DNA from 3 places in the Rossellomorea sp. NPDC071047 genome. Region 1 is predicted to be linked to each of the others. Evidence: riboswitches for the same ligand, from Rfam matches in the RefSeq annotation. Region 1 holds a riboswitch; each other region holds the start of a gene.
What was found. A riboswitch is a leader RNA that binds a small molecule or an ion and turns the genes downstream of it on or off. The one in region 1 is predicted to bind lysine.
Positions count from the first base shown of each region.

Region 2: it holds a riboswitch for lysine, as region 1 does, so the genes downstream of both, ACQKFO_RS00215 (aspartate kinase) here and ACQKFO_RS12595 (Na+/H+ antiporter NhaC family protein) in region 1, are expected to answer to the same signal.
Region 3: it holds a riboswitch for lysine, as region 1 does, so the genes downstream of both, lysA (diaminopimelate decarboxylase) here and ACQKFO_RS12595 (Na+/H+ antiporter NhaC family protein) in region 1, are expected to answer to the same signal.

Region 1 is NZ_JBNNJT010000003.1:100,625-110,793, forward strand. It holds gene ACQKFO_RS12545 (TIGR01457 family HAD-type hydrolase) at 1-384, opposite strand, end outside; gene ACQKFO_RS12550 (DUF86 domain-containing protein) at 511-948, opposite strand; gene ACQKFO_RS12555 (DUF3055 domain-containing protein) at 1,083-1,352, shown strand; gene ACQKFO_RS12560 (cytosolic protein) at 1,418-1,720, shown strand; gene ACQKFO_RS12565 (YutD family protein) at 1,765-2,040, opposite strand; gene ACQKFO_RS12570 (YhcN/YlaJ family sporulation lipoprotein) at 2,152-2,871, shown strand; gene lipA (lipoyl synthase) at 2,996-3,913, opposite strand; gene ACQKFO_RS12580 (M23 family metallopeptidase) at 4,182-5,141, shown strand; gene ACQKFO_RS12585 (methionine/alanine import family NSS transporter small subunit) at 5,189-5,296, opposite strand; gene ACQKFO_RS12590 (sodium-dependent transporter) at 5,298-6,824, opposite strand; gene ACQKFO_RS12595 (Na+/H+ antiporter NhaC family protein) at 7,132-8,697, opposite strand; lysine riboswitch at 8,813-8,995, opposite strand; gene yunB (sporulation protein YunB) at 9,075-9,839, opposite strand; gene ACQKFO_RS12605 (HD-GYP domain-containing protein) at 9,899-10,169, opposite strand, start outside.
Region 2 is NZ_JBNNJT010000001.1:36,892-47,060, forward strand. It holds gene ACQKFO_RS00185 (glycosyltransferase family 2 protein) at 1-198, shown strand, start outside; gene ACQKFO_RS00190 (hypothetical protein) at 258-1,007, shown strand; gene ACQKFO_RS00195 (FTR1 family iron permease) at 1,035-2,018, shown strand; gene ACQKFO_RS00200 (hypothetical protein) at 2,131-3,609, shown strand; gene uvrC (excinuclease ABC subunit UvrC) at 3,606-5,375, shown strand; one part of gene ACQKFO_RS00210 (IS3 family transposase) at 5,570-6,456, opposite strand; one part of gene ACQKFO_RS00210 (IS3 family transposase) at 6,456-6,927, opposite strand; lysine riboswitch at 7,174-7,352, shown strand; gene ACQKFO_RS00215 (aspartate kinase) at 7,545-8,783, shown strand; gene ACQKFO_RS00220 (YslB family protein) at 8,873-9,310, opposite strand; gene ACQKFO_RS00225 (succinate dehydrogenase cytochrome b558 subunit) at 9,662-10,169, shown strand, end outside.
Region 3 is NZ_JBNNJT010000002.1:575,505-585,673, forward strand. It holds gene ACQKFO_RS10830 (BglG family transcription antiterminator) at 1-1,331, shown strand, start outside; gene ACQKFO_RS10835 (mannitol-1-phosphate 5-dehydrogenase) at 1,337-2,476, shown strand; gene ACQKFO_RS10840 (2OG-Fe(II) oxygenase) at 2,897-3,547, shown strand; gene ACQKFO_RS10845 (DMT family transporter) at 3,583-4,542, opposite strand; gene ACQKFO_RS10850 (helix-turn-helix domain-containing protein) at 4,692-5,225, shown strand; gene ACQKFO_RS10855 (sigma-70 family RNA polymerase sigma factor) at 5,580-6,116, shown strand; gene ACQKFO_RS10860 (DUF4179 domain-containing protein) at 6,097-7,497, shown strand; lysine riboswitch at 7,618-7,794, shown strand; gene lysA (diaminopimelate decarboxylase) at 7,910-9,196, shown strand; gene ACQKFO_RS10870 (GTP pyrophosphokinase) at 9,470-10,129, opposite strand.

The sequences.
Region 1 (10,169 bases):
TTTCTCATAATTAATATCACGATCTATTCCCACTACCACGAAATCAGGTTTCTCATCCTGAAGGGTGATGCCATTCTCTTCCAGCGCCGAACGGATTCCTTCTTCCCCGATGACATATGCCGTCCCATTTGGCTTTTTCTTCGCCATATACTGAGCTGTCGCCATGGAGGTAGTAAATACCTGTTCCTTCGTGGCAGGGATATCAAAGGACTGCAATTTTTCAGCAACCTGTTCAGGTCTTCTCGAAGAATTATTGGTCACAAACAGATAAGGTAATCCCTTTTGTTGTAATCGTTTAACAAAATCCCCTGCTTCTTCGATTTTCTCTTTTCCTTTATACATTGTGCCATCTAAATCAATTAAGTAACCTTTATATTCTTTCATTGTGTACCTCCGTATGCTTGTGTATAGTATGTCCAAATACCTGAAGAGCCTGTGCTATTTTCGGTAAAATGCATTCCATAAATAAAACAAAGCGCCCCCTATTCAGAAAGCGCTGTCAATTGCTGATTAATTTTTAAATGCAGACACAGGTCCCAATTCATTTTCAAGGTAGCTCTGAACCTGTTGTGGAAATTTCTCTAATGAGTGGAATACCTCGTTTAAAATCGTATGTAATTGCTCATGATGAATGGCTGTATACTCTTGAACAAGAACCTTACGCTCTGCAACAAGTCGCTTAAGATCTTCACTCATCTTGTCTCCAATGACCTTTTCATCCAGAAGAATATCAATGATATCCTCATAGCTTCCCGGATCCCTCATAATGAAACCGTCGATCATACTGTTTCCTACATCGAGTATAGATTCAATAATCGTATGGGCCATTCGTTCCAAAGCTAATTTTTCCAATGTTCCGTCCCATTGATCATGTTCACTAACAGTCTTTAACTGATCATTCATATACAATAATATTTCCTCTATCTTTTCCCTATCTACGAAATACATGGTGGACCCCTCTCTATGAACGATATCCTCCATATTATCTTAACATATTTCCCTCACTGTCATACAGGTACATCCTGCATTTCTCAGCTCAGTTTGTTATGATGAGATAAGCAAAAAAAGAGGAGGACATCGTCATGAGTGAACGATTTTATTTATACGATGATACAGAACAGACAAAAACACGCTTTGTGAGTTTTATGGGTGAAAATCAGCGGTACGACTTAGCGATTACCCAAACAGATCGCTATTACGGGAAATCTTTAGTATTAGACCTTCAAGGCAGTCGATTTGCGATTGTCGGCAGGGATGATCTTGATGAACCTGGATATGTAGAAAGTGTATTCAAGCTAACGGAGGAAGAAGCCGATGAATTGAGGGACTTCTTAGGAGAAATCATTATGTAGCGCACTAGAAAGAATGAAGTCCACCCCACTCTCACATACTACATGTATGAAAGGTGGGAGATAAAATGAGTAAAGAACCAAGAGATAAAGAAGAGGAAGTATATAGTGACTTCTCTAATGTTGAAACATATCGCAATTTTATCGTTCCAGAAACACTTCCTGAAGGGCCATACGGATCTCCGCGAGGAAAAAATACTCCCGTTGAGAACAAAAGCACACCATGGAAAGAAGGGCAGCGATATTACAGTGCTTTCAACTATGAAAATAAATCACTTCATCAGGACATCCCACGTCAGGAGCCTGGGTCACACCCTGTGCATGCAGATCCCGATGTGAATGAAGAACCTCCATATACTGAAAATAAGTAAAATAACAAAAGGAACAAACTGGACGGTTTGTTCCTTCTTCACCATTATTTATTGACTTTTTTCACAAGAAAATAAGCGCAGCCAAAATTACAGTATTCATACAAGTAATCCTTATGTGTACTCACCTTTGTGTCAAAAGAGGCTTTTTGATTATGGTCATCAAAGAATCCTTTTAAGCGGAGCTGGCCATATCCCCAATCCCCAAGGATAAAGTCGTATTTACTTAAGATGTCGCTATATCTTTCCTTAAATGCTTCCTCGTTGAATCCGTCTCTAAATTCCTCAACGATTTCGTAGCATGTATTCTGCACACAAATCATCTCGTCCACCCACTTTCATTTCCTTATCTTAAATTATAACGGATTGTCCATTAATTACTATGAAAAATTGTCATAAGAGATGGTCACCCTAACAAATAGGGGGTGTTTAAGTTGAATAAATTCATTCTGGGTACAACTGTACTAAGTATTGCGCTAATCGGAACAGCTTGTGATGGAATCGACACAGCCAATGAAGAAATGTTTCACGACAATGGAAATACCATTAACGTGAATGACCGGGAGGACCTGTACAACGAAAATAGCTGGACGAAAAAAGGAGCTCACCGCGGTGAGGACTTCGGCTATGTTCGCCAACAGAAAAGTCCTACTGGTGGTCAAACCATTTCCACAAATGATATGTACAGCATCAATCGAGAACAAGTAGCCGACACAATCAGCAAAATGAGTGTTTCTCTTCCGGACGTCAAGGATTGTTCCACTCTTGTCACTGATGAAGAAGTGCTGATTTCATACGTGACGGACAAAAAGGATAAAGATGGCCGCTTTGAAGTAGCCGACCAAGTAAAGAAAACAGCCATGTCAGTTATTCCCCGTTGGTACCATGTTTATGTGACCGATGACAAGAGCCTGATGCGCAATGTAGAAAACCTGGCAAAAATGGATAGCGATAGCCGTAACGCTAACACAGCCATTGATGATACAATCAACCTTATGCTGCAGGATTCTCCTCAAGGAAGAAATGTAGACGCAGGTGAAAATCCAAATGGTGAAATGACATCTGAGAAATACGAAATGCAGGACGACGATGTACACAAAATCAACAAAGACCGCCAAAAGCGTAAAGATAACACAGATAACATGGTCGATTAATCAGACAGTAGAGACAGGCATCATCCCTTGCAGGATTTGCGTCTCATGTCATACTCTTTGCTACAAAAAGGACTGACTGTTAGAGATCTTCTCCTTCAAGTCAGTCCTTTTATATATGAAAAAATTATGCCTTTTGAACTTCTTGCTCACCGGCTGCTTGTCTTGCTTTAGCAGCTGCATTAACTTGCTCATCTGCATGGTAGGAAGAACGAACGAGTGGTCCTGCTTCACAGTGACTGAAGCCTTTTTCCATCGCTGCTTCACGTAGTTCAGCAAACTCATCAGGGTGATAATATTTCTGTACCTTCAAGTGTTTCTTAGATGGTTGCAGGTATTGACCTAATGTCACAATATCAACATGATTTGCACGCAGATCATCCATAGTTTCAAGAATTTCTTCCTTCGTTTCCCCAAGACCAACCATGATACTTGATTTTGTTGGGATTTCCGGATTTAATTCTTTTGCACGACGGAGGAATTCCAATGTGCGGTCGTAGGTAGCGCGGGCACGAACTCTTGGTGTCAGGCGACGAACGGTTTCGACATTGTAGTTCATGATGTCTGGCTTTGCGTCCATCAATGTCTTGATATTATCGAAAACTCCACCCATATCGGAAGGTAATACTTCAATGGAAGTGAACGGGCTCTTACGACGAATGGCACGAACCGTTTCAGCAAAAACTTGCGATCCACCATCTTTCAGGTCATCACGAGCAACAGCTGTAATAACTACGTGCTTCAGGTTCATTAATTGAACAGAATCTGCAACGCGTTCTGGTTCTTTCAGATCTAATTCAGTTGGAAGGCCTGTTTTTACTGCGCAGAAACGGCATGCTCTTGTACAAATATCTCCAAGAATCATGAAGGTAGCTGTTCTTCTAGTTCCCCAACATTCATGAATATTAGGACAACGAGCCTCTTCACATACCGTGTGAAGGTTGTTTTCACGCATCATTTTCTTCAAGCCCATATAGTTATCATTCGTATTCAGCTTAATTTTAAGCCAATCCGGTTTACGAATGTGTTCATCTTTCTTACTCATACCCCTCATCTCCAATCCTAAATAATTCTGACTTAGGCAAAGAGTGAAACGCTTTCTAAATCGTTCATCTTATGTAAAAAAAGCCATCATCAATATACTTCTTTTGTCACTTTATCATACTAAAAAAGTGAAAACAAGCATGTGATACCCTATTACCATTTATTGATGATTATGAATCCCGATGAACGATACAAACTAGTAGTAGGCCCCTAAAAATGGAGGGATTATTTTGTACAAACGATTGGTCTTAGCATTTGTGGCTTTTTGCATGTTGATAAGCCCTTGTCAAACCGTTGCTGCAGAAAAGCTGACAGACGAACAGATTCACACGAAAAGGATGGAGTTATTTCAAAAAAGCGCGGCTCTGACTCATATTCCCTGGTACTATCTTGCTGCTGTCGATCAGTACGAACGCAGTTTACGGTTTGCCCGCAAAGATAGGGAAAAGCCTTCTTCACTTATATCGATCTATATGGAGCCGGAAAAATGGGTCGGCCCTCTTAATCCTGACCGGGAAGATGACAACCCTGAAACGATAGCACTTTTCAACGGGATGGGCCGGGATGGAGACTTCGATGGAAAAGCCAGCCTGAAGAGTGATGAAGATATACTGGCTGCTTTGACAGATTTTATATTACGATACGGTATTGACCGGGATAATTTCAAGCTTGCTCTGTGGGACTATTACAAACGTGATAAAACAGTCAGTATCATCATGGGAAATGCAAAAATCTATAAACAATACGGGACCATCCATTTAAACCAGAAAGCCTTCCCACTTCCCCTCAGATTCAACTACAGTTACCGAAACACTTGGGGTGACGCCCGTGGCTGGGGAGGAAGACGTATTCACGAAGGGACGGACCTCTTTGCTGATTATGGTGTACCTGTAAGAGCGACATCGTATGGAATCATCGAGATGAAAGGATGGAACCGGTATGGAGGCTGGCGAATCGGGATACGTGACATTAATAATACGTATCATTACTTTGCCCACCTTAGCGGTTTCTCTAAAGATCTTCATATAGGTCAAGTGGTGGAACCGGGAATGGTTATTGGCGGTGTCGGGAGCTCTGGATACGGACCCCCAGGGACATCAGGGAAATTCCCTCCCCATCTGCATTACGGAATGTACAAGGATAATGGTTTGACGGAATGGTCATTTGACCCTTACCCTCACTTACGTATGTGGGAACGTCAAGACAGAATCAAAAGCAAAAAACGTTAAAAAAGCAGACAATGGTTAACCCATCGTCTGCTTCATCTTTTCACTCTTTACATCTGTTTTTTGGATTTGGAAACCGCGTTCATGATACTAGCTGCTAATCCACCCCAGATGATGACCATCCCTACAACCATCATTGCAATTGCGCTACCAGTCATGTTAGCTTACCTCCTTATAGCTTTCAGCTTCAGTTTTGGCATGCCAGCGTTTGAATGAGAAGGCTACACCTGCAAGAATTGCGAATCCTGCAACAAACCATCCGCTGTAAAGGATGAAGGCATCTGAGTAACCTCCATAGTTTCCAGTTTCAGTTTCAAATTCTCTTAATAAATTCATTTTGAATAATCCGAACATCATCCATCCAAGAACGATTGGTGTGATGACACCCAAGCATACTTTCCACCAGGCACCAAGCTGAATATCAGAGATTCCATTAGCGTGAGATTGGAATGTACCTAACTTGCGCAGGAACCAGGCAATCACTACTACTTCAACTAACCCCACGAATGCTACACCAAACTGGTTGATAAAGTAATCTGCAGCGTCCAGGAAGAGTAACCCGCCCTGAGTGGCAAATAAGATTGAGATGACCGCAGAAAGTCCTCCGCCGAATAGAACCGCTTTCGTACGGGAAATTCCGAACTTCTCAGAAACCCCTGCTACATAAGTCTCCGTAATCGAGATGAGTGATGACAGCCCGGCTAACACCAGGGAAGCAAAGAACAGGAATCCGAATAATCCGTTAAGTGCCGGGAATTCGTTAATGATTTGCGGGAATACCACAAACGCCAATCCAACTCCACCGCTTACTACTTCCTGCACCCCTACACCTTGAGATTGAGCCATGAAACCTAAAGCAGCAAATACCCCGATACCTGCAAGTAATTCAAACCCTGAGTTACTGAAACCTGTGATGAATGCATTATTTGTAATATCCGATTTCTTCGGAAGGTAACTGGAATACGTAATCATAATCGCAAATGCGATGGATAAACTGAAGAAAATTTGTCCGTATGCCGCTACCCACACACCAGGGTCAGCTATTTTGCTGAAATCCGGTTTGAAGAAAGCATCTAACCCATCCAATGCTCCAGGCAATGTTAAAGCGCGAACAACAATGATTAAGAATAAAATAACTAGTGCCGGAATAAAGATCTTATTCGCTACTTCGATTCCCTTCTTTACACCTTTGAAAAGAATCCCTAATGTAATCACCCATACCAATACAAGTGGAATGAATACTCCGGGAACGATACTTCCTGTCTGACCTGGATCAACCGTAAGCTTCAAATAGTCGTTGAATAAGAATGACTCTGTATCCTTCCCCCAACCTAAATTGAAAGAAAAAACACTGTACGACATCGCCCATGCGATGATGACGGCATAATAGGTAGATATGACAAATGCGATTAATACTTGCCACCAGCCAAGCCACTCAAATTTCCTATTAAGACGGAAATAAGATAGTGGTGCCGACCCACGGTACTTATGACCTAACGTAAATTCAAGCACTAATAATGGAATTCCCGCTGTAAGAAGAGCGAATAAATAAGGAATAAAGAATGCTCCTCCACCATTTTCATACGCTACTGCCGGAAAACGCCAAATGTTTCCCAAACCGATTGCTGACCCGACAGCAGCAAGAATAAATCCTGCTCGTGTTCCAAATTGGGCACGTTTCTCCATGTTGGTCCCCCCTAGTTCTTTTCAACTACCAATTTAAGGTATTTGAAATTTTTATATTTTCAGATTATTTATAATCTAAAGTCAGTATAGCTAGTTCCATGGCAATTGTCAAAGCTATTTTGAAGCTTTTATAGAGATTTTTTAAAATTGGGACAGGTACTATTTCACTATAAGAATTTTGTCGAAACATGAAGGATTAATGATCGGAAAGGTTGAGGTGGGTTTTGGGATACCGTCGCGGGTTTAAAAAAAAGCACGAATGCATAATAAAAAACCAGGAGCCGATGAGCTCCTGGTTTTCATTATATTATTGCTCTGAAACAGCCGGTTTTGCTTTTTCACCAAACAGAAAAGCGAATGCAACGATCAAAATGATCACAACCCCAAGGCCGAATAGTGTGCTTCCAGTGAATCCTAATACAAGATATCCAATTGAAGCAGCAACCGCTCCGATTAAGGCATATGGAAGCTGTGTAAGAACGTGATCGATATGATTGCTTCCTGCCCCTGTAGAGGAAAGGATGGTTGTATCCGAGATTGGAGAACAGTGATCCCCCAATACAGATCCAGCTAATACAGCAGCCATAGCAGGAAGTAAGATACTTACATCTGTTGCTGCTGCAATCTCCCCGGCGATCGGAAGTAAGATCCCGAAAGATCCCCAAGAAGTTCCCGTCGAGAATGCCATGATTCCGGCAACTAAGAATAAAATGACAGGAAGTGCCTGCATCGGCAAGCTTGATTGTTCAACCAGACCCGCAAGATACGTTCCTGTTTGCAATTGATCGATCAATGTGACGATCGTCCAGGCGAAGATAAGGATGTAAACGGCCGGCAGCATGGATTTGATCCCTTCCACTACTGCTACTCCAACTGCTTTACCTTCGATCCCTTTCAAGTTGACTTGACGAATGAAGAAGATCAGTGCAACAAGGAGACCGAATAATCCACCATATAATAATGATTTCGTTACATCTGTATTTTCAAAAATCGGCAGGATGTCAAATGATCCGACTGCTTGATAGCCAGTCCAGAGCATCATTCCAATTGTACCGATAACAAGTGCTACAATCGGCCAGACAAGATCACCAACTGATCCTTTCGAACTGACAGGCAGATCATTTTTTAATTCTCCTGGAATCTCTTTTTCAGGATCATAAAGGGCTCCCGTTTCAAGGGCTCTTACTTCATGCTCTTTCATCTTTCCAAAATCCAGGCCTTTAGCAGCAACCATGATTACTAGCAGAACAGCTGCCCAGACATAAAGGTTCATTGGAATCATTTGAACGAAGGCTGAAAATGCTGTGTACTCTGTGATACTGTGTGTAGCAAGAATCGAACCGATGATACCGATGATGTACGCTCCCCAGCTTGAGATTGGTGAAACGACACAAATGGGTGCCGACGTCGAGTCAATGATATAGGCCAGTTTTGCACGTGAAATTTTGTGGCGATCCGTAATGGGTCTCGAAACCTGTCCAACAGCAAGGGCGTTAAAATAGTCATCAATAAAAATTATGATACCTAAAACGGCTGCAAGAAGTTGTGCACCTTTTCTCGTTTTCACACGTTTCATCGCCCATTCACCGAATGCGCGGCTACCGCCGGAAATATTCACAAATGCAGTGATGACACCAAGAATGAGCAAGAAGAAAATAATATAGACATTCCAGGTGTTGAGAGCTCCATCTGCGACAAAGATGCCTTTAAAGGCGTCCCACATAAAGCTGAATGTTTTCGTAATTGAGAAATCTGCTAACAGAAATGCAGACGCAACGATTCCTACTCCCAGTGAAAGTAGAACCCGTCTCGTAAGTATAACCATAAGAATGGCTAAAAGGGGTGGTAATAGTGAGTAAATCGTGTTTTCCATAGTGTCCTCCTCCTATTTGATAGGGGGGAACCATCGTAGCATGATAGAGGATAATAAAAAAAGGCAACGATAGAGAAGCTATCATTACCTTAGTAAGTAATTTAAGTGCTCCATCACGATCTGTAGCTCCCCATTATAGAGATCCCCCTATAATGACAGTGTTATCCTTCTTCAAGATAACCCCAGCAAATACACATTCGACATGCATAATTACTTCGGCAAAAGTTCCCTTTCATCTGTTCTCACAGTTGTCATTCTCAAACAGCTTACTCTTGAACTCTGCGCCTCTACCCCATCGGACTGATGATGTGGTGTGTTATAAAATTTTCTTTATTAATATAACAAACTATCATTCTTTTGGCAACTTTTTTTCCTGACTAATTTGTGGGAATTTCAATAGAAGGACTGGATCCCTCCCCACCATTGTTATAAAACTGTGGTACATCCAGGTGAACGGTACCCATGGCAACCAGGATATCCTGCTTGATGGTTTCGGTTTTCGTTGCAAATGGAATGATGATCTGGACATTGACTTCAAGCTCGACAAACACTTTTACAACGGCATTATTTATCCCGAATTGCTCTACAGTAGTTTTAATATCAGAACGGACATCTCCGATCGAGTGAAAGCGAATCGGCACTTTCGGACCAAGGTTACCGAGTAACACGTTGTTGGTCGCTTGCCCAAGAGGGACAGAGTAAGTGATGCCCTTCGCTGCTTTTGACTTGCCTTCATCGATTTCCACTTCGGTAATAAATTCAAGGTTTTCTAAATTTCCTTCCTCTGCTTCTTGCAGGTTTTGCTGAACTAAGTTGGTGATTTCTGCCTGAACCCGGTTGATGGTCTGAGTATTATATTTAAATGAAACAATATCACCTTCTGTATTCTTCACTTCTTCCGTTATATCCGAAATATCAAGAACATCGGCAATTTTTTTGTTTATTGCTTTATTGATAACCAACGTACCGATCCTGCTGGTTTGAGTTTCAGCATAAGCAAGCAGTGTCGGTTTCAAACCTTTGTTAATGATCCACAATCCGAATCCAGTCGAAATCATAAAGAATAGAATCGTGATGATCATCACATAACGAAAAGGCAGCGGCCCTCCTCTTCGGGGTTTGTATGTTTTAAACTTTGACAAAAAAATCCCCCCTTACAAGCTATTTGTATGCAAAGTAAGAGGGGTTTAACGCAAAAAATTTATTTAATTTTAAGAGCTTGGGGTTCATAATCCGGATCAAATCCGGTAATCACCTTATCTAATTCCGTACTTAAATCCATGGGATAAGGAGTTTGTATTTCCTGTCCATCTTCTTCTATGATCCGGATCACCGGTCGATCCGTTACACCTTTATTTTGATCGGTCACAATTCCTTTTCGGCCATCATTCAGCTCCACGACCATCCCATTCGGATAAATGGCCACAGAAGACCTGAAGGCTTCAATCACATTTGTATCAAACAGGGTACCG
Region 2 (10,169 bases), on a different contig from region 1:
ATGCGTAAAGGTTTCAGAATGATGGAAGTTCCGATTGAATATAGAGTCCGGACGAAGGGACAATCCTTCATCAAGTTCAAAGCCTATATGTTTAATGTGCTTCCGGCTATCGCACAAGAAATGAAACGGCCTGTTGAAAAAGTGGATATAGATTATAATGTTCACAAAATTTCTGCAACATCCATTGAAGGCCTTTAAAATCGTATTGACAAGTATAATGATAATCATTATCATTGAAAATACAGGAGGATTTCCATATGAAAAAAAGCCTTTTTTTTAGTCTTTCACTGATATTTATTCTCAATTACATATTTATCCCGTCACAGGCATCTGCTTATTCTTATGGGGATCCAGGGGAAGAGAAAATCGCTGAAGCGTATAAAGAGCTGGAAAACAGCTTAGAGAATGATGACTGGGATAACGCAAAGAAAATATATGATTCGTATGAAAAAGATTTTGAACTATATTTTTCAAAGGTGCAGCCCGATATAAAAAAAGCTTTCGAGGAAAAAGACAAGGATCTTTTATTAGAAAGCTGGAGAGCAGCGTTGATGCTGAATATCGAAAGAAGACTGCATTTCGCTCAAGAGCAATTCGACGATTATGGGCAGGCGAAACTTCTTCTTGCTAAAGCGAGAGGGACGTTTAATGTACTGGAACCATTTGTTGTTGAAGAAAAAAGCCAGGAAGAGGCAGACAAGATATATGCAGCATTCGATACTGCGTTAAATTCCTTGGGAAATCCCGGTTTGTTCGGGATTGGAAGCAAAGATAATGATCCTGAAGCTTTCGATAAAGAAGTTGAATCGATCATTAAAGAACTTCGACCGTTATTTCCGATTCCTTCTGAGAAAGCGGATGAAAGTCATCTGAACGAAGAGAATCTTGGATTTTTAGATGGGATAGGTGAAGGGGGAAGCTCAAGCTTCTGGCTCTACTTCTCACTAGCACTGGTCTTGATTCTAATCATACTGATTACGATCAATAAACGTAAAAATAAACAGTAGCACCGGGGTATCAAAGGGGGAAATAAAGTGGATTTTCAAGCGTTTTTGATTACACTGAGAGAGTCTTTAGAAGCGATTTTGATTGTAGGGTTGATTCTATCTTATCTTACAAGATTAAAAGCAGACAAGTATAAGAAATGGGTATATGTAGGAGTATTGCTTGCTCTTGTATCCAGCTTTTTGGTTGCTTTACTGTTCCAGGTCGTCCTGACAGGGTTCTCGAGTTTTGGAGCTGAAGTTTACTTGAAGGTGGGGATCATGTTTGCTTCCGTTTTACTTCTGACTCATATGGTTGGCTGGATGAGGAAGCAGTCCAAAGGGATCAACACTGAAATGGAGAAGAAAATCAATGCAGCCTTAACGGCAGGCAGCGTATCAGCGATGATCATTCACTCATACTTGATCGTCCTTCGTGAAGGTGTCGAAACCGTATTTTTCTTCGCTGCCATCAGTGGAGGAGACGTAACGAAAGTATTCACAAGCTACGGGGCACTCAGTGGATTATTACTTGCCATGGTCCTTGGATATGCGTTCTTCTCAGGTGCCATGAAATTCAAATTGAAAACGTTCTTTAATGTGACAGGTTTGCTGATCATGTTCATCGCAGCCGGGTTACTTGTTCAAGGAGTAGGGATTCTTCAGGATCTTGGGATCATGGGCTCTTTATACACAACAGCAGAAGGGAAGCCTGCGGAGGTATATAATCTGGTGGAGATCATGCCTGAACACTTTCAAGATGAGCTTCACTATGAGAGAGACACGGGTAATGAGGTTCTGATCAGCGGTCAAGTCGGGCTGTTCATGGCGGCAATGTTCGGCTATAGCCATAATCCAACGATTGAACAGGTGCTTGCCTATTGGTTCTACTTCGGATTCGTATTCTTATGGATTTACCTGATCCGAACGGATAAACTCATTAACCCATTTAAACGAAAGTCCGTGCCTGCAGGGATGGAACAACAGAAAAAGACAATCAAAAAATCGGATGATGTGAATTCAATAAATGCTTAAATCCCCCTGAGCCAACTCATGATTGGAAACCATTCTAAGAAAGCCTTACAATAGGCTAAGAAGGTTTCCAAACTGAGTTGGTTTTTATTTGGAGAGAAACAGGAGAGAAACAATGATCGATAAACATTTGAACAAGTGGATGTTAAGTATACTGGCTGTATTCAGCCTGTACTTCATATACAGACTTATATTGCTTCCGCCCTATGCTTCAAGCTGGGATGAAGTCGATTATGCTCTGGGAGTCATCGAATTTGATTTATTGAAGATGCAGCCTCATTTTCCAGGATATCCTTTTTTTATTTTCGGGGGGATGATGGTTCACACTTTTATAGCTGACGCGGTTCTATCCCTCCAACTTTTAAATACGATATTGCTGGTTAGCTCGATTCTTCCTGTTTATTGGCTGTTTGGCCATTACCTAGAGAGAAAAAAAGCCATCATTGCGACGCTATTACTATTTTCCCTTTCTTATCCGAGTGCGATGACCGTTCAAGCTATGAGTGAAGGTGCTGCCATACCGGTATTATGGTGGTACTTATGGAGTCTGCACCAGGCTATGATACGGAAGACGAAGGATGCGGCTGTCCTTCCCATTCTCCTCTTTGCCATCTTGATGGGTATACGATTATCTTATATCGGATTTGGTGCGGGGATCCTCTACTATTGGTTTTTGTTTTGGAAGGAGAGTGGCAATGGTTCAGAAAAAATGAAAGCCATCGCTTTTCATCTGACTCTTCTCGTACTTTCACAAGGAGTGTGGCTATCGGCACTGGCTGCCAATGCAGGGAGCCTCAAGACCCTGCTACAGATTGCCTTTGGGTTTACCGACGGACACTTTACGGAATGGGGAGGAACGGTAGAGCCCGATACAGGATATTTTGAAAGGTTATGGAACTATATATTTATCAATATAGGCTGGAACGGATTATTTACACAATCACTTTCTATTATGGTCATCACGGCGCTTCTGGTTTTATTGAGTGTAAAAAAGACTGGAAAGTGGACTAGACCTGGTCCAGGCACTATATTGCTCCTGATTTCATTCGGCTCCTATTTTATCTGGGGATTATTTGCACAAAATATTGATAAACCGAGACATATTCTGCCTCTGGCCATAATAGTAGGGTTTTTCATGTTGATAGGGTGGATGAAAAACCTCAATACAATGAAGATCATCACCCTGAGCCTTTGGTTTATTTTGCATATAGGAACGAGTGTGGGCGTCTTGACCGACTATCACTCATCTCTACCCGCCGTATACAAAACAGAGTCATACTTCTCAGAAAAAAATGAGGAAAGTCCGATTATGGTATACACATGGGAAGAAACAAGAGTATACTCCTATCTGGATGCACCATACTCACATAAGCGAGTGTTAACCTATTCTCAATTCCTTCAAGACATTCAGCATATGAATAAAGAAATCTATTTGACCGGAGCAGTGGTTAATGGATTCAAACAACAGGGTATTGAAAACCTTGATGAAAAAATAGAAAAAGTCCAAGTATTCCACTCACAGGAGCTATTTGATCCTGTATATTCAACCATCACCGTCTATAAATGGGCAGACAAGAAGGGAGAGAGTCGATGAACCCTACCATTACGAATAAATTAGCTCTATTACCGGATCAGCCCGGTTGTTATTTAATGAAAGACAGACAAGGTACGATTATCTATGTGGGTAAAGCAAAAGTATTGAAGAATCGTGTGCGTTCATATTTCACCGGTTCTCATGATGCCAAGACTCAACGGCTGGTAGGAGAAATTGAGGACTTCGAATACATCATGACTTCATCTGATCTGGAAGCCCTGGTGCTTGAAATGAACCTGATCAAAAAATATGATCCTAAATACAATGTCATGTTAAAGGATGATAAAAGCTATCCGTTTATCAAGTTAACTAACGAGAGACACCCAAGACTTATTACGACCCGCAAAGTCCAAAGGGGGAAAGGGCGTTACTTTGGTCCGTATCCCAACGCAGGAGCTGCAAATGAAACAAAAAAGCTTCTGGATCGTCTGTATCCGTTACGAAAATGCACTACCCTTCCTGACCGGGCATGTCTTTATTATCATATGGGTCAATGCCTGGCTCCTTGTATCAAAGAAGTAAGCAAAGACACATATAGAGAAATGACTGACGAAATTTCCAGGTTCCTGAATGGCGGATACAAAGATATCAAAAATCAATTAACCGTGAAAATGAATGAGGCAGCAGAGAATCTGGAATTTGAGAGAGCGAAGGAATTCCGCGATCAAATCCTTCACATTGAAGCGACAATGGAGAAGCAAAAGATGACCATGACCGATTTCACTGATCGGGATGTGTTCGGATATTCCGTTGATAAAGGCTGGATGTGTGTTCAGGTATTCTTGGTGCGTCAAGGCAAGCTCATTGAGCGGGATGTGTCACTGTTCCCTCTATACAATGAACCGGAGGATGAATTCCTTACGTTCTTAGGACAGTTTTATTCTAAATCAAATCACTTTAAGCCAAAGGAAATATTTTTGCCGGAAGTGATCGATGAGGAACTGGCTGCTAAGCTGTTAGACGTGAAAATCACCCAGCCAAAGCGGGGGAAGAAGAGGGAGCTTGTGAAACTCGCCGAGAAAAATGCGAAGCAGGCCCTGGAAGAAAAGTTCGCCCTGATCGAAAGAGATGAGGAAAGAACGATTAAGGCAATTGAGCGCCTTGGGGAACATATGGGCATTTATACTCCCTTCCGGATCGAAGCATTTGATAACTCGAATATCCAAGGTTCCGATCCCGTGTCTGCCATGATTGTGTTTCTTGACGGGAAACCCGCGAAGAAAGAATATCGAAAGTACAAAATCAAAACCGTGAAGGGTCCTGATGATTATGATTCCATGCGTGAGGTTGTTCGCAGACGGTATACGAGAGTCTTGAAGGATGGTCTCCCTTTACCGGATCTCATCATCATCGATGGTGGGAAAGGGCAGATTGAAGCGGCGAGGGATGTCATCGAGAATGAATTGGGGTTGGATATCCCACTGGGCGGCCTTGCAAAAGACGATAAGCACCAGACATCGGAACTGCTGTATGGAAATCCTTTGGAAATCATTCCTCTTGAAAAGAGAAGCCAGGAATTTTACTTGCTTCAGCGGATCCAGGATGAAGTCCACCGATTCGCCATCACCTTCCACCGACAACTCAGAGGGAAAAGCGCATTTCAATCAACTCTTGATGAAATTGATGGCATCGGACCAAAGCGGAAGAAGCAACTTCTAAAGCACTTTGGTTCTATGAAGAAAATGAAAGAAGCCAGTGTGGAAGAATTTATTGAGATAGGGATTCCTGAAGCCGTTGCTAAGGAATTGGTGCAGAAATTAAAATAGAATGTTAGAAATCAGTGAAGTACTATTGATTAAGTCATTATTAGGTATGTGATGTTTGTGTTTGGTGTAGAAGTAATACCTTGAATTAGCAGAGTTGATTGGAGCGGAAGGTGCTCGACTCCTGCGGGAAACGCGTGGAAGTTGAGACCCCACAGGGCTTTTGCACTGGCCCCATAATGTTGGACACTTAAATTCTAAGCAGCTAATTCAGCACTCACTCGATAAGCTACCGGACTTTTTCGTTTTAACCTTGATTTGATTCTCAGATGATTGTAGTAATACATGTATTTTTTTAATTCGTCCTTAAAATGCTCAATACTATCAAATTCTTGTAAGTAAAGGAATTCAGACTTCATTATCCCAAAAAAGTTTTCCATGACGGAGTTGTCATAACAGTTTCCTTTACGAGACATACTTTGGGTAATGTTATGGTTTCTCAGTGTCCTTCGGTACTGGGCCATTTGATAATGCCATCCTTGATCTGAATGGATTAAGAGCTCATCGCCTTCATTTACATGTTTTAATCCTTGTTCTAACATCGTCTCCACCAAGTCAAATGTCGGCCTGGATTGGAGCGTATAGGTAATGATCTCTCCGTTAAATAGGTCTAGAATGGGGGAGAGGTAGAGTTTTTGACCGAACAGTTTAAACTCCGTAATGTCTGTCACCCATTTTTGATTAGGTTTATCTGCTCTAAAATGGCGATTTAGGATGTTGGGAGCTACTTTTCCAACTTTCCCTTTGTAGGATTTATATTTTTTCATTCGCACAATGCATTTAAGGCCCAATTCTCTCATGATCCGAAGGACTTTCTTTTTGTTCACATCGTGTCCTTTTGCTTGAAGAACGTCCGTAATGCGACGGTACCCAAGGCGCCCTAAGTGTTTGTGGTAGATGAAATTAATTCTTCTTTTCCATTTACGATCTGGATCTGGTTGGTCTAATTTTTTGATGATGTGGTAGTAAGTGCTTTTAGACAGCTTAGCTACTTTTATCATCCGAGTCACCTGGAATTCGTTCCTTAGTTCAAATACTACTTTCGCTTTGATTTCGTTGGTGATGGTTCTTCCTGAACTAAGGCGTTTAGCTTTTTTAAATACGCATTCTCCATACGAAGGTATTCAAGTTCTTTTTTCATATCTTCCATCGTTTGGTTAGAAGAGTTATCTTTGATCTTCTTATTCTTATGATTAGGTGTCATTGTAGAAGGCCTCATTTCTAATGATCCGAAGGCATGTTCTCCAGCTCTTTCCCACTTTTTCATCCACCTACGAACCATACAAGGATCGGGGACATGAAAAATGGCTGATGCCTCTCGAATAGAGTAATTCTTTTCCGTAATATATTGAATTACCCTCAGTTTAAAGGCAGAAGGATAGTTTGTATAGGGAAAGACAAATGCTTGGTCACCATGATGTCGAACTAACATCACCCAGTAACGCAGAACAGATTGATCTACGCCTACTTGATTCGCAAGATCTCGATAACTAACTAGTTCATTTAGATAACGTTTAGCAATTTGAAGTTTATATTCTCGGGTAAACTTGGCCATATGTGTATGCACCCTCCTATTGTTGGTTTTGTTGTCCAACAATAGGGGTGCAGTTCATTTAGCCCGAGGAGGCTCAACCCACGCCCCGCGGAAAGCGAGCACCTGCAGCGGAAATCACCCACCGCATGCTCATTCAAAACAGCTCACCAATGAATAATAAAATAAAATATTGTTTCAATTAGACATTGAATCAATTTTCCCCCTATGCTATAATTAACGAAAATTTATAACATTATCACTTTTTAAAGTGGTGATAGAGGTGCGAACTTCAAAAGTACAGGTAAAGAGGAGTATGAGCTCTGTTGAGATGCCTAGAAAGGGGAGATTCGCCGAAGTGGTCTTGGTCTCATGCTGATTCCGCTGGTTCTACGTTTAAGAAATGTAGGATTGTCAAGATGATTCAATCTTGGAGAGCTATCTCACAATGCCCATGAACCTATTTAGTATGTTCTGCTGTATGTTCATAAAGCAATGAGATATTATTCTCATTGCTTTTTTTATTATCCAGCACAGGTGATGAACCTGTTCCATGAACGTTTAGGATGATTGTGATTGTACTCTTCACCATCAAAGGATGAGTCTTAACCAAGCACTCAAGTGAGAAAGAGGGAGAAGCAGTGAGTATTATTGTTCAAAAATTCGGTGGGACTTCAGTAGGTTCTGTGGAAAGAATTCAAAATGTTGCGTCAAGAATCGCAGAAGAAAAAGAAAGAGGAAATGATGTTGTGGTCGTGGTATCCGCCATGGGGAAAACGACGGATACACTCGTTGGATTGGCAAGGGAAATTACATCGCAACCAAGTAAGAGAGAAATGGATATGCTTCTCTCTACAGGAGAGCAAGTCACCATTTCGCTCCTCACGATGGCCCTGATTCAATCGGGACACGATGCCATTTCATTCACAGGCTGGCAGGCCGGGATCGAGACGGAATCCGTTCACAGCAACGCGAGGATCACCAATATTCATACTGAAAAGATGTTGAGTAATCTTCAATCGGGAAGAGTTGTGATCGTAGCGGGATTCCAAGGGATGACGGAATCGGGGGAAATTACAACTCTCGGTCGTGGCGGATCAGATACAACCGCCGTTGCGATCGCGGCTGCCCTGAAAGCAGAGCGCTGTGATATTTATACAGATGTAGACGGGGTATACACAACGGACCCGCGTTATATTCAAGGAGCAAGGAAGTTACCGTCCATTTCATATGATGAAATGTTGGAACTCGCTAATTTAGGGGCCGGAGTCCTGCATCCACGGGCAGTGGAATTTGCCAAGAATTATCAAATTCCATTAGAAGTCAGATCGAGTATTGAGAAAATTGAAGGAACGTATATTGAGGAGGAAGCAAGCATGGAACAAAACCTGATCGTGAGAGGAGTAGCATTTGAAGGTGAAATCACACGTGTAACTGTATTTGGACTAGGAAACGCATTAACGGGACTATCTTCAGTGTTTACCACCTTAGCCAAAAATCACTTGAATGTAGATATTATCATTCAAAGCCAAACCGATCAGAATACGACCAATCTATCATTCTCTATTAAAGAACAAGACCTGGAGGAAACCCTTGCTGTTCTGGAACGAAACAAAGAGCAATTAGGCTTTACCCACGTTGAGCATGAAAGTGAGCTTGCAAAAGTATCGATCGTTGGCTCCGGTATGATCTCAAATCCAGGGGTGGCAGCGGAAATGTTCGAAGTGTTAGCTCAAAACGACATTGTGGTGAAAATGGTCAGCACGTCTGAAATCAAAGTATCTGCTGTCGTAGACGAGAAAAATATGCAAAAAGCAGCAAGCGTCCTACATACTGCATTTAACCTGGACGCGGTGAAGATGGAAGAAATCACGTTATAATACTAAAGGAACAGTACGCAACAAGTGAAAAAGGGTTGCCCCGTCATGGGCAACCCTTTATTAGAGTAGGAAAAGGATGTTGGTAAGTACTATTCTACTTTATCTTTCTCGTCCCATCTAACAATCACTTTCACTGAATGACTCCGTTTATGTAGTTCGTCGGCAGCCTCTGCCACACATTTCTTTTGCAACTGTACTTGTTCGGCTAGAAAGCCAGTTTCCAGTTTGAATGTTACATCCGACTTTAAAGCAAGGCGTCGTTCTAACACCGGTCCACTTATTTCAAAGGTCATCTCATTCTTTTTTTGTTCCAGCAGTGTAAGGGTTCCCCAGCCGGCTTCAGCGAAAAACGATATCAGTTCTTCTGATGACTGAAGGGGGAATTTCCGAGAAAGCTGTTTTCCACCCCAGTATAGTATATCGGGTGTGTGCTTTCCTAAAATTTCTGGAATCAATATGTCACGTAACATTTCATATCCGAAGATTGGAACGGACGGTTGATGTACTTCTTCTTTTTTCTGTTCCAAGTAAATCCCCTCTTTCTATAAAACTATTATATACATGAAAAGGGGATTTATCATCCCATACCTTGAAAAATGACCTTGGGATATTTTGGTGATATAATTTTTATTTGATATTTATTTGAATTTTCGAACATTTAACGTGGCAATACCTCATCTTTTCTGTTATCAATAAATTGAAAATATTTTTGCGGTATTGTCGAAATTATGTATACGTTTTCTTGACGCTTCCACTCCTTGGGAGTAAAATGGACATGTCACATTATTGTTACAATATAAAATATGTATCGTCGTCTAATCATTCTTATAAATGCATTAGAAAACGAATTCATATTTTATCATTAAGGGGGGTAAATCATGGCTGGAAATCGAGAATTTAATTATCGCAGGCTTCATTCATTGCTAGGTGTTATTCCAGTTGGATTATTTTTAACACAACATTTAGTCGTGAACCATTTTGCCACTGGCGGGGAAGAATCATTTAACCAGGCGGCACACTTCATGGAAAGTTTACCTTTCCGTTATATCCTTGAAATTTTTATCATCTTCCTTCCATTGTATTTCCATGCAATCTACGGAATTTACATTGCATTCACTTCTAAGAACAATGCAAGTAAGTTTGGTTATTTCCGTAACTGGATGTTTTTACTTCAACGTGTGTCTGGAGTAATCACATTTATTTTTGTTACTTGGCATGTATGGGAAACAAGGGTAGCAGCAGCATTTGGGGCTGAAGTGAACTTTCAAATGATGGAAAACATCTTATCGAATCCATTTATGCTAGGATTTTATGTGCTGGGTGTTCTTTCCACGATCTTCCACTTTGCGAATGGTTTATGGTCATTCTGCGTGAGCTGGGGAATTA
Region 3 (10,169 bases), on a different contig from region 1:
AGCCGGGTGAGGCTCATGATTCAACTGAATATCAGCTGATGGACACGATAGGCACGGAACTGAAAGAAACACTTTCTACTCCGATGACTAATCGGGACATACAATTTTTGACGGTCGTGTTAAAAGGGTCCAAAGTTCAGGATCCCGACGTCGTTTACTATGATAGCATCCTCCTTGGCCATCTCATCAAGAATGTCATCAAGGATGTATCAGAGGACCTCCATGTGGATCTGTCTGATGACTTTTCTCTTTTTCAGGGCCTGCTTGCCCACATGGGACCGTCGATCTTTCGCCTGCAGCAGGAGCTGGATCTTTTCAATCCATTGACGGATGAAATCAAGAGGAAGTATCCCGTGTTATTTTTAACTGTAAAAAAGAGCCTTGAAACGGAGTTCAAGGATATTGCTTTTCCCGATGATGAAGTGGCGTTCATTGTCCTTCATTTCGGATCGGCCATGCTGATGAATGAAGAGAAGGTGAACATCCAAGCGGTGGTCGTCTGTCCGACGGGAATCGGTACATCCAAGATGCTCGCAAGCCGCATACAGCGGGAACTGACAATGATCAACAAGGTGGAAATCCTGTCGATCAAGGATTTTCAGTCGGCGAACCTTGATGACTACGATATCGTCATTTCCACAGTCAGACTTCCCTTTACGGAAGTGGAGTATATCCTGGTGAGCCCGTTATTAAGTGAAAAGGATATCGGATTCATCCAAAGCTATCTGCAGAATAACGTAGAAAAGCTGACGAGAAAGAAATACTTGAAGGCAGCGACGCGATCGGGTGAGAAAACCGAAGTCAGGATGCTCCTCAAGGAAATCAAGGACGTCCATTCCAGCATGGAAGCCATACTCACCAATTTCCGCGTGTACCGGAAGCAATCGGCGGGAAGTCATCTCAGGATCCTCAATGAAATGGTGGAACAAGCGGAACGGGACGAACTTCTTCATCAGCCGCATGTGGTCATGCATCAGTTGATGGAAAGGGAGAAAAAGGGAGGACTCGGGATTCCGAAGACGAATATGGGTCTCTTCCATTGCCGGGACCATAGCGTGAAGAAGCTGATCTTCCAGGTAGCACATCTGGATGAACCATGCAGGATCAAGGGGATGGACGGAGTGGAAATGGAGATGAAAAGTCTCCTTCTCATGCTAGCCCCTGAAGAGTTGAGCAGGCGGGAACAGGAAATCCTCAGCCTTATCAGTACAAGCTTAATCGAAGATCATATTAGCATGATGATTTATTCGTCCACGAACGAAGCGATCATCATGAAGAAATTAGAAGATATATTTCTGGACTACTTACAAACTAATTTGATAAAGGAATGATGATGTTGAAACAAACCGTACATTTTGGAGCAGGAAACATTGGCAGAGGGTTTATCGGAGCATTATTTTCCCAATCAGGTTACCACGTCACCTTTGTGGACATTGCGGAGCAGGTGATCAACAAGCTGAATGAAGAAGGTCGCTACCAGGTGAAGCTTGCAACGGAAACGAAGGAAACGGAAACGATCGAGAATGTGTCCGGCCTGAACAACCTTCATCAAGAAGGGGAAGTAATCGACACAATCGGCCAGTCCACCTACCTGACGACGGCGATCGGACCGAATATCCTTCCGAGAATCGCACCCCTGATTGCAAAGGGGATTGCTAAGCGTATGGCGTCTACAGATGAGCCGTTATATGTGATCGCGTGTGAAAATCAGATCGGTGCGACGGACATTTTGAAAAAACATATTTTAGAAAATCTTGATGAAGAAACGGTAAGTAAGCTTGAAGGCAAGATTTTCTTCTTCAATTCAGCGGTGGATCGCATTGTTCCTATGCAGGATCAAGGTTCATTGGATGTCCTTGTTGAACCATACTATGAGTGGGTGGTGGAAACGAAGGAAGCGATCCCACCTGTTGAAGGGATGACGATTGTAGACGACCTAGCACCATTCATCGAGCGTAAGCTGTTCACGGTTAATACAGGACATGCGGTCATTGCTTACCTTGGTTACCTGCAAGGGAAATCTACGATCGATCAAACATTGGCGGATGACGCCATTGCCGATCAGGTCAAAGAGACGTTGAAAGAAACCGGTGCTTATCTAGTAAAACAATACGGACTTGATGGAAAAGAGCATCTTGCTTATATTGAAAAGAACATTGAGCGATTCAAAAATGCCTATCTGAATGATGATGTGACCCGTGTGGGACGCGCACCGATCCGCAAGCTTGGTCCCGATGACCGCTTGATCCGTCCTACAACAGAGGCTCAAAAAGCGGGGCTCTCTTATTCGTATCTTGCCAAAGCGATTGCAGCAGCGCTATTGTTTGACAATCCTGAGGATGAACAAGCAATGGAAATACAAGGTATTATCAAGGAATACGGCCCTGCCCATGTTTTAGAAAAAGTGAGCGGACTGGATGAGGATAGTGCGATTGTGAAGGAAGTTATGGTGCAGTATGAAGTTATGAAGAAATAGATAGGAGGGGCTGTCGAATTGATTCGGCAGTCTTTTTTATTTTAGTTTGACGCATAAAAGATAAGAGTCGACGCCAAATTTTCAAAAGATGAATATACGAAATTTGACGCATAAATCTCAAAAACGAACATAGAACCGATCCGTGTCTTTTCTGTGACGCCCCCGCACCCACGCCAATCCTCAAATCATCTACAATCCCATCATCTCCCTTATTTTTTATCAAAAAAAAAGATAGATTTCCCCTCATACCGGGTGTAAAATATATGAAAATACACATGCAGGAGGAAACAGCCAAATACAATCTACAGTTATGCCTATTGTTGCGATCGTTTTTCCAGATTGGAAGAATACAAGAATGCTTCCACTAACATAAAAATTCAGAATGTTAAAAATACGATAAGAGGTTGATTAAAGTTGACAATGGATACTACTGAAATAGCTGTAAAGGAACAAACGATTTTTCACCATACGGGGAATAAGATCAAGACGGAAGACCGGGATATACAGATTATCGCGAAAATGGAGGAGCCACTGATTGTCGTTCTTGGCAATGTGTTGAGTCATGAAGAATGTGATGAACTCATCCAGCTTTCAAAGGATCGTGTGCAGCGTTCGAAGATAGGGAATACCCGTACTGTCGATGAACTTAGAACGAGCAGCAGCGTTTTCCTTCAAGAAGGCGAACATGACGTTGTGACTAGAGTGGAAAAGAGAGTCTCTCAAATTATGAATATACCTGTGGAGCACGGGGAAGGTCTTCAAATCCTTAACTATAAACCGGGTCAGGAATACAAGGCCCACTTCGATTTCTTCTCGGCGTCATCGCGGCCGGTGAAGAATCCGAGAATCAGCACCCTTGTCATGTACTTGAATGACGTAGAGGAAGGTGGGGAAACGTACTTTCCGAAATTGAATTTCTCTGTCTCTCCGCAAAAGGGGATGGCCGTCTACTTCGAATATTTCTATGATAATCAGGAGCTGAACGACTTGACGCTTCATGGCGGGGCACCGGTTGTCATCGGAGATAAATGGGCTGCGACTCAGTGGATGAGAAGAAAGGTATTTAAATAAAGTAAAAGAGGAGCATCCCGGATGCCCCTCTTTTTTTAGCTTGCCGATTTAATTGGTTTAATAATTCCTGAGTTCATTTTTTTTACGTTCAGCGTGTGGTTGATCATGCCTGTGATGATCAGAAGGATGCCGATCAGGGCGGATCCTGATGGGAATGGAACGGACAGGATCGCCGCTTCCCCCATGATGACGAACAGGATTTGGGTGGACTGGGTCGCTTCCACTGCCGCAAGCTTCCCAGGATGATGGCGGGACTGATTTGTCGCAATGAAGAAAAGTGATGTCGCAATCACTCCTGAGCAGATGGCGACGATAAAAGATTGTGTCACTTGCGACGTGCTTGGTGCCCCCACCTTGAAAAACGCATAGCACCCCAGGATCAACCAGAAGGGAGTACTTGCGATCGTCATCCCCAGCACACGTTGGAAGGTATCAAGCTTTCCGCCGCACACCTCCATCATCTTACGGTTCCCTAGTGGATAAGCAAAGGCTGCGATGATCACAGGTAAGACACCTACGACCATTTCTGAAGGTGACAATCCACCGGCATTTTCCTGCTGGATGAAAAGAACCCCTATTAAAATGATCGAGGAAATGGCCAGTGCTCTTATTTGAATGGAGTGCCTGCGCTTCACCGGTCCCGAAGTATAAAACAAGGGAGCAAGCAAGATGCCAGCGACGATGGTAAACTGCCACGTGCCCGCGACGAGCCAGCCCGGTCCGTACGCAGCCGCATAGGTGATAGGGCCATAAAAGAGCACAAACCCGACAAAACTCCATGTCAGCCACTCAAATGGTCGCTTCCTTATTTCAATCCATACTTGATTTACATTCTTCCTTAAACCTACAATAAGGAATAGGAAGGGGAGCATGAACAGGAATCGCAGGGATGAACTCCACATCCAGCTTCCACCAGCCAGTTCCATTGAACGGTTCAGAATAAAGGTGACGGCAAAGAACATAGATGATATGACACCGAGAGCAAGCTCTTTGATGATGAACACTCCTTTCTGTTTCGTATACTATAGTTTATTTTATATATATTATAATATACTTACATACATTGTCTATAGAAAGAGGTAGGAATATGAACAATGACGGTTTGACGTGGCAGGACCCGGAAAAATTGGCGCTGCATGTGGGAATGACACTGAGACATATACGACATGAGCGGGGGCTTAACCTGCAGGAGATGGCGGCCATGACCGATGTCAGTACTTTGACACTGGGCAAGATCGAAAGGGGAGAGGCGAATCCATCTTTGACGATCATCTGGAAAATCGCGAATGGTTTAGCTATCCCCATATCTGCCCTCCTCGTGGAAAAACAAGAAGTCCAGATCTCCCGGAAAAATGAAGGGAGCAAAGTGATCAGTGCCAATGAGTCCTTGACCTTGGAACCGATGTTTACTTCTTCTGGCTATAACTCATTGGAAACCCACAGGGCCTTCCTGAAACCGGACAGTGAGTACCGTGCCGATGCCCACCAGCCCGGGGTGATTGAATTTGTCACCGTGATGGAAGGAAGGGTACGTGTTAAAGTGCAGGATGACGAATTCGAGCTAGGTCAGTATGACTCGATCAAATTTCATGCGGATAAAGGGCACAGCTACATCAATATGGAATCAACGGAAGCGGTCCTGCATTTTGTGATGATTTACACGGGACGGACAGATTGAAGCTTATCAATGGGGATAAGCTTCTTTTTTTGGCAAAAAGCCTAACGATGTAGGTTAAAAACGGTTTTTTCAAACGTTCTTTGGCTTTTGGATCATTTACATTCAATCTTCGTGGCGGCTGACCCCATCCAATCTAATTAATTGCGTCAGAATCATCCATGATTGCGTCATTTTCGAGGGGAATTGCGTCATTATCAAAGATAATTGCGTCGATTTTATATTTAATGCGTCTCTTTACATGATTTATGCGTGTTTTTGAAATATATGGTAGACACCACCTTTTCCACCACACAAAAAATTCCTTGAAACTTTTCCCACCCCACCGGACTCTAATGAATGACAGGAGGTTAATCAATGGATGTAAAACTTGTAAAAAAAGCAATAAAGGGGAATGAACAGGCATTCGAAAGGCTGATCCACTCAGAAAGTGAGAAGTTGTATCGGACGGCATTTCTATATGTAAGAAATAAAGAGGATGCTCTGGATGTTGTGCAGGAAACGGTTTGTAAAGCATTCACCTCGATATCCCGGTTGAAAAATCCGGAGTATTTCAGCACCTGGCTGATCAAGATCCTGATACATACGGCATACAGCATCCTAAAGAAACAAAACCGGCTCGTGCTGACAGGAGATGAGTTTCTCGATACCGCCATCGTCTCAGAAGAACAGGATGTAGAAGGGCGGATTGACTTGATTACAGCTATGGCGTCTTTGAATCAAAACTATCGAACGGTCATTATATTATTCTATTTCCAGGGTCAGTCGATCAAGATGATTGCTGATACGATGGGTACGCCTGAAGGGACGGTCAAGACGTATCTTCACCGGGCAAAGCTGGAATTGAGAATGCTATTGGAAGGAGTGAATCAGTATGGACAAAAAATGGTTTGAGGAAGAAATGAACAGCATCGAGGTACCAAAAGAAGAGGTTTTTGAGGCGGTCTCAACAGGAATACAAAAAGGTAGAAAACAAAAAGTCCGGAAAAAAACAGCCAAGATAAGTGCCGCTTTTACCACCGCTGCTGCCTCCATGGTACTCATATCGGGCTTCCTATTCGCCCCTGTGAACAATGCACTGGCCAAACTGCCTGTACTGGGCGGCATTTATGAAAAAGTAGGTTCCCAGGTCGGGAAAGAACTCTATTCAAGCGATAAAGTGACGGAAGTTAATCAGGCCGCCACTTCCAACGGTGTCGATGTAATGATTACAAGCACGTATTATGACGGGAACATCATCGGGGTCACCTTCAAGGCGAAGGGTGATGACCTTTCCATTGAACATATGGACGAAGGGAATCGTCCAGTGAACGGTTACAGCTATCACCTCTTCGACGGGAAGGATCAGAATCAATGGGGGTCGGGAAGTTCGGGTCTTAAAAAAGACGGGGATGAGTTCATAGGCTCGATCGAATTTTACCGGGACGGGAAAGAACCGCCGGAAAACTTCACCCTTCCGTTAACTTTCACCCATATGGCCGACGTGAAAGGTACCTGGACCTTTGATGTACCGGTCAAGAGGATTCCATCAGAAAAGATCCAAACAGATGTAAGGACAGAATCGCCCCATGGTGAATTTGAGCTGCAAGTGACATCTGTCACTAAAGGAAAAGCTACGACTACACTGGAGTATACATATTCGGTGGAGTCTGAGAAAGATACGTTAAATCTAATCGTGTTTGATGACCTAGGGAACCGGTTATCAAAGTCCAGTGCAGAGACACTGAATATCAAAGAAGTTGACGGTGATTATCAAAAGACTGTCAGGGAGCTGTTCACTAGTAAACTCAGTGATAATGCACAGTCGCTGAAAGTCCAAGCTGATATGGAGCGAGTAGATGAAGACGGCATCATCTCACTGAAGGATTCACCTCCATTCCAGGTGAAGAGCCCTCGTTTTGGTTATCAGGTCAAGGTACAAGATATCCAAAACGTAAAAGGGAAGGTGACACTGGACTTCACCCTCGATGCCATCAAAGAAAAACAATTCAAATATGACATTTTAGAGAATTTTGCTCAATTCATTCAGGTGATCCCATCAAAAGATATAAAAAGAAATGCAAAGGATGAATTGGATTATAATGAGATGTTGAATCATATGATCAGAAGTGCTAAAACGAAAACAGTGGATAAGGATACTCTCCGTTATCAATCCACGTTTACGTTACCTCAGGATGCCAGCCTTGAGGACTACTCTCTAATTGTTCCATTCGAGACATTGAGCAGAAATGATAAGCCGGTCAAAATGAAACCGTTCGAAATCAATCTGAAATAAAATGATCCACGAAATCCCCGGGCTCCATTCCGGGGATTTTGCCTATTTCTCTCTCAAAAACCAATTGACAACTATTTCAAGCGAATGTTATAGTAATTCAAACAAAATAATACGTCACTCTCTGATAATAGAGGCGCGAGTATGATGAGTATCTTCTTTGAGAATAATGGATTCTGAGAAAAGAAGGGAAAGGCAGATCGCCGAAGCAGAAAATAGCCAATTCTATTTTTTGTTGGGCCAGCATTGAAGAAATGCTGGACTGTCACAATGAAAAAGTTGTGGAGCACTATTGAAGAGATGTTAATACATAGTCTTCATCATGTTTCCAAAACTTTTGATGATAAACCGTATGAGCATCGCTTCATACGGTTTTTTTGTGTTTTTTTAGAGAGAGTCAAAAGGAGTTTAGGATATGAGTACAGTTGATGTAAATGTTCACGGAAATCTTGAAATTGGTGGGATGAGTACGGGTGAGTTGGTGGAAACCTATGGGACGCCTTTGATGGTCTACGATGAAAGAATGATCCGTGAGAATGCGAAGTTGTTCAGGGATGCATTCAATGAAAGTGGTCTGAAGTATCAGGTGGCGTATGCAAGTAAAGCGTTTCTATGTAAAGAAATGGTGCGACTGGCTGAACAGGAAAGTTTATCTCTGGATGTTGTGTCCGGCGGGGAATTGTATACGGCATTGGAGGCGGGATTTCCCGCTGATCGCATTCATTTCCACGGGAACAACAAATCGGAAGAGGAACTCATAATGGCGTTGGAAGCAGAAATCGGCTGTTTTGTCGTAGATAGTTTCCTCGAGCTTGAACTGTTGCATGACCTTGCAAAGGAACGTGAGCAACAGGTTCAGATCCTGATCAGGGTCACACCTGGCGTCGAAGCCCACACTCATGAATACATTACGACGGGGCAGGAAGATTCGAAATTTGGATTCAGCATTTCGAACGGGCAGGCAAGTACGGCGATCCAGCTGGCTATCCGCAAGCCATACTTCTCATTGCTTGGGCTCCATTCTCATATAGGATCCCAGATTTTTGAACGGGAAGGGTTTGATCAGGCGATTCAAGTACTGGCTGATTTCCTTCAGAGAATTCGTATCGAATTTGACGTGACCATGCCGGTGCTGAATATCGGCGGAGGATTCGGTGTCCGGTATACGGAAGAAGACCAGCCCTTGCCGATTCCAACTTATGTGAAATCTATTACCGATAGTGTGAAGAACTATTTTGCAAAGAATGAATATCCTCTTCCTGAAGTATGGGTGGAGCCGGGCCGGAGTATGGTGGCAGAAGCGGGTACGACGTTGTACAAAGTGGGATCAAAGAAAATCATCCCGGATGTGCGTACGTATGTCGCGATTGACGGAGGGATGACGGATAATATCCGCCCCGCCCTATATCAGGCGAAATACCATGCGGTCCTGGCCAACCGTCCACAAGAGGAATGCACGGAGCTTGTGAGTATTGCAGGGAAATGCTGTGAGTCAGGTGACATGCTGATTTGGGATCTGATGCTTCCCCCGACGAATTACGGTGATATACTGGCGGTGTTCAGTACAGGAGCCTACGGGTATTCGATGGCGAGTAATTATAACCGGATCCCCCGCCCTGCCGTTGTGTTCGTGCATGATGGGGAATCACGGGTCGTGATCGAACGTGAATCGTATGCAGATTTAGTTCGGAATGATCGATAAATAGGGTTGGTTTTCCCTTCCTGTTATGGAATGGGTACTAGTTCCTGCCCTGAAAGTCCATAGCTCAAACACACATCTGTATAAAAAAGAAGGCTGCGTCTCATTAGACGCAGCCTTCTTTTTTATCTATTCATAAATCCTCTTCCGAAAGTATTGTAAGTAATGGATGAACCTACCTGGTGGGACACAGGGATAGGTACTCTGTCCTGGTCTGAAGATCCAGATTTGACCCACAAAGAAGCTGCATTGAAGCATACAACCCTCTTTATATCGTCAATCCTCCTCTTTTGAGAGCTGCATCAGAAATTGATGAACCTCATTCGGCGTCATCAAACTTGAATCCTCTCCATCCTCTTTTTTTAATATATTGATTTCATGATTGAGCTGTTCCATTTTGCGATCAAGTAAAGCCGCCTGTGTAGCGGCTTCCTTCAACCCATCCTGAATATGGGAGGGAATCTGCTTTTTATATTTGTAGTAAATTTTATGCTCGAGACTTGCCCAGAAATCCATGGCGATTGTGCGGATCTGAATCTCCACATACACGACTTCCACGCGATCCGTCAAAAAAATCGGAACCTGAACGATGAGGTGAAGGCTTTGATACCCATTGGGCTTCGGAGTCTTGATATAGTCCTTCACTTCCACCACCGTAATGTCATGCTGGGATTGAATCAAGTCCGACACCTTATAGATATCCTCGATGAACGAGCAGGTGATGCGTACGCCTGCAATATCCCGGATTTGTTCTTTCATCTGATCAAAGGAAGGTTTCATGCCCTTCTTTGACATTTTCTTCAGGATACTTTCAGGGGACTTTAGGCGGGTCGAAATGTGTTCGATCGGATTGTATTCATGGATGACCTGGAATTCCTCCCTTAAGATATTGATCTTTGTCCGGACTTCTTCAAGGGCGAATTTATATGAAAGCATGAAGCGGTTCAGGTTCGTTCTCAGTTCTTTAAGGTTAATC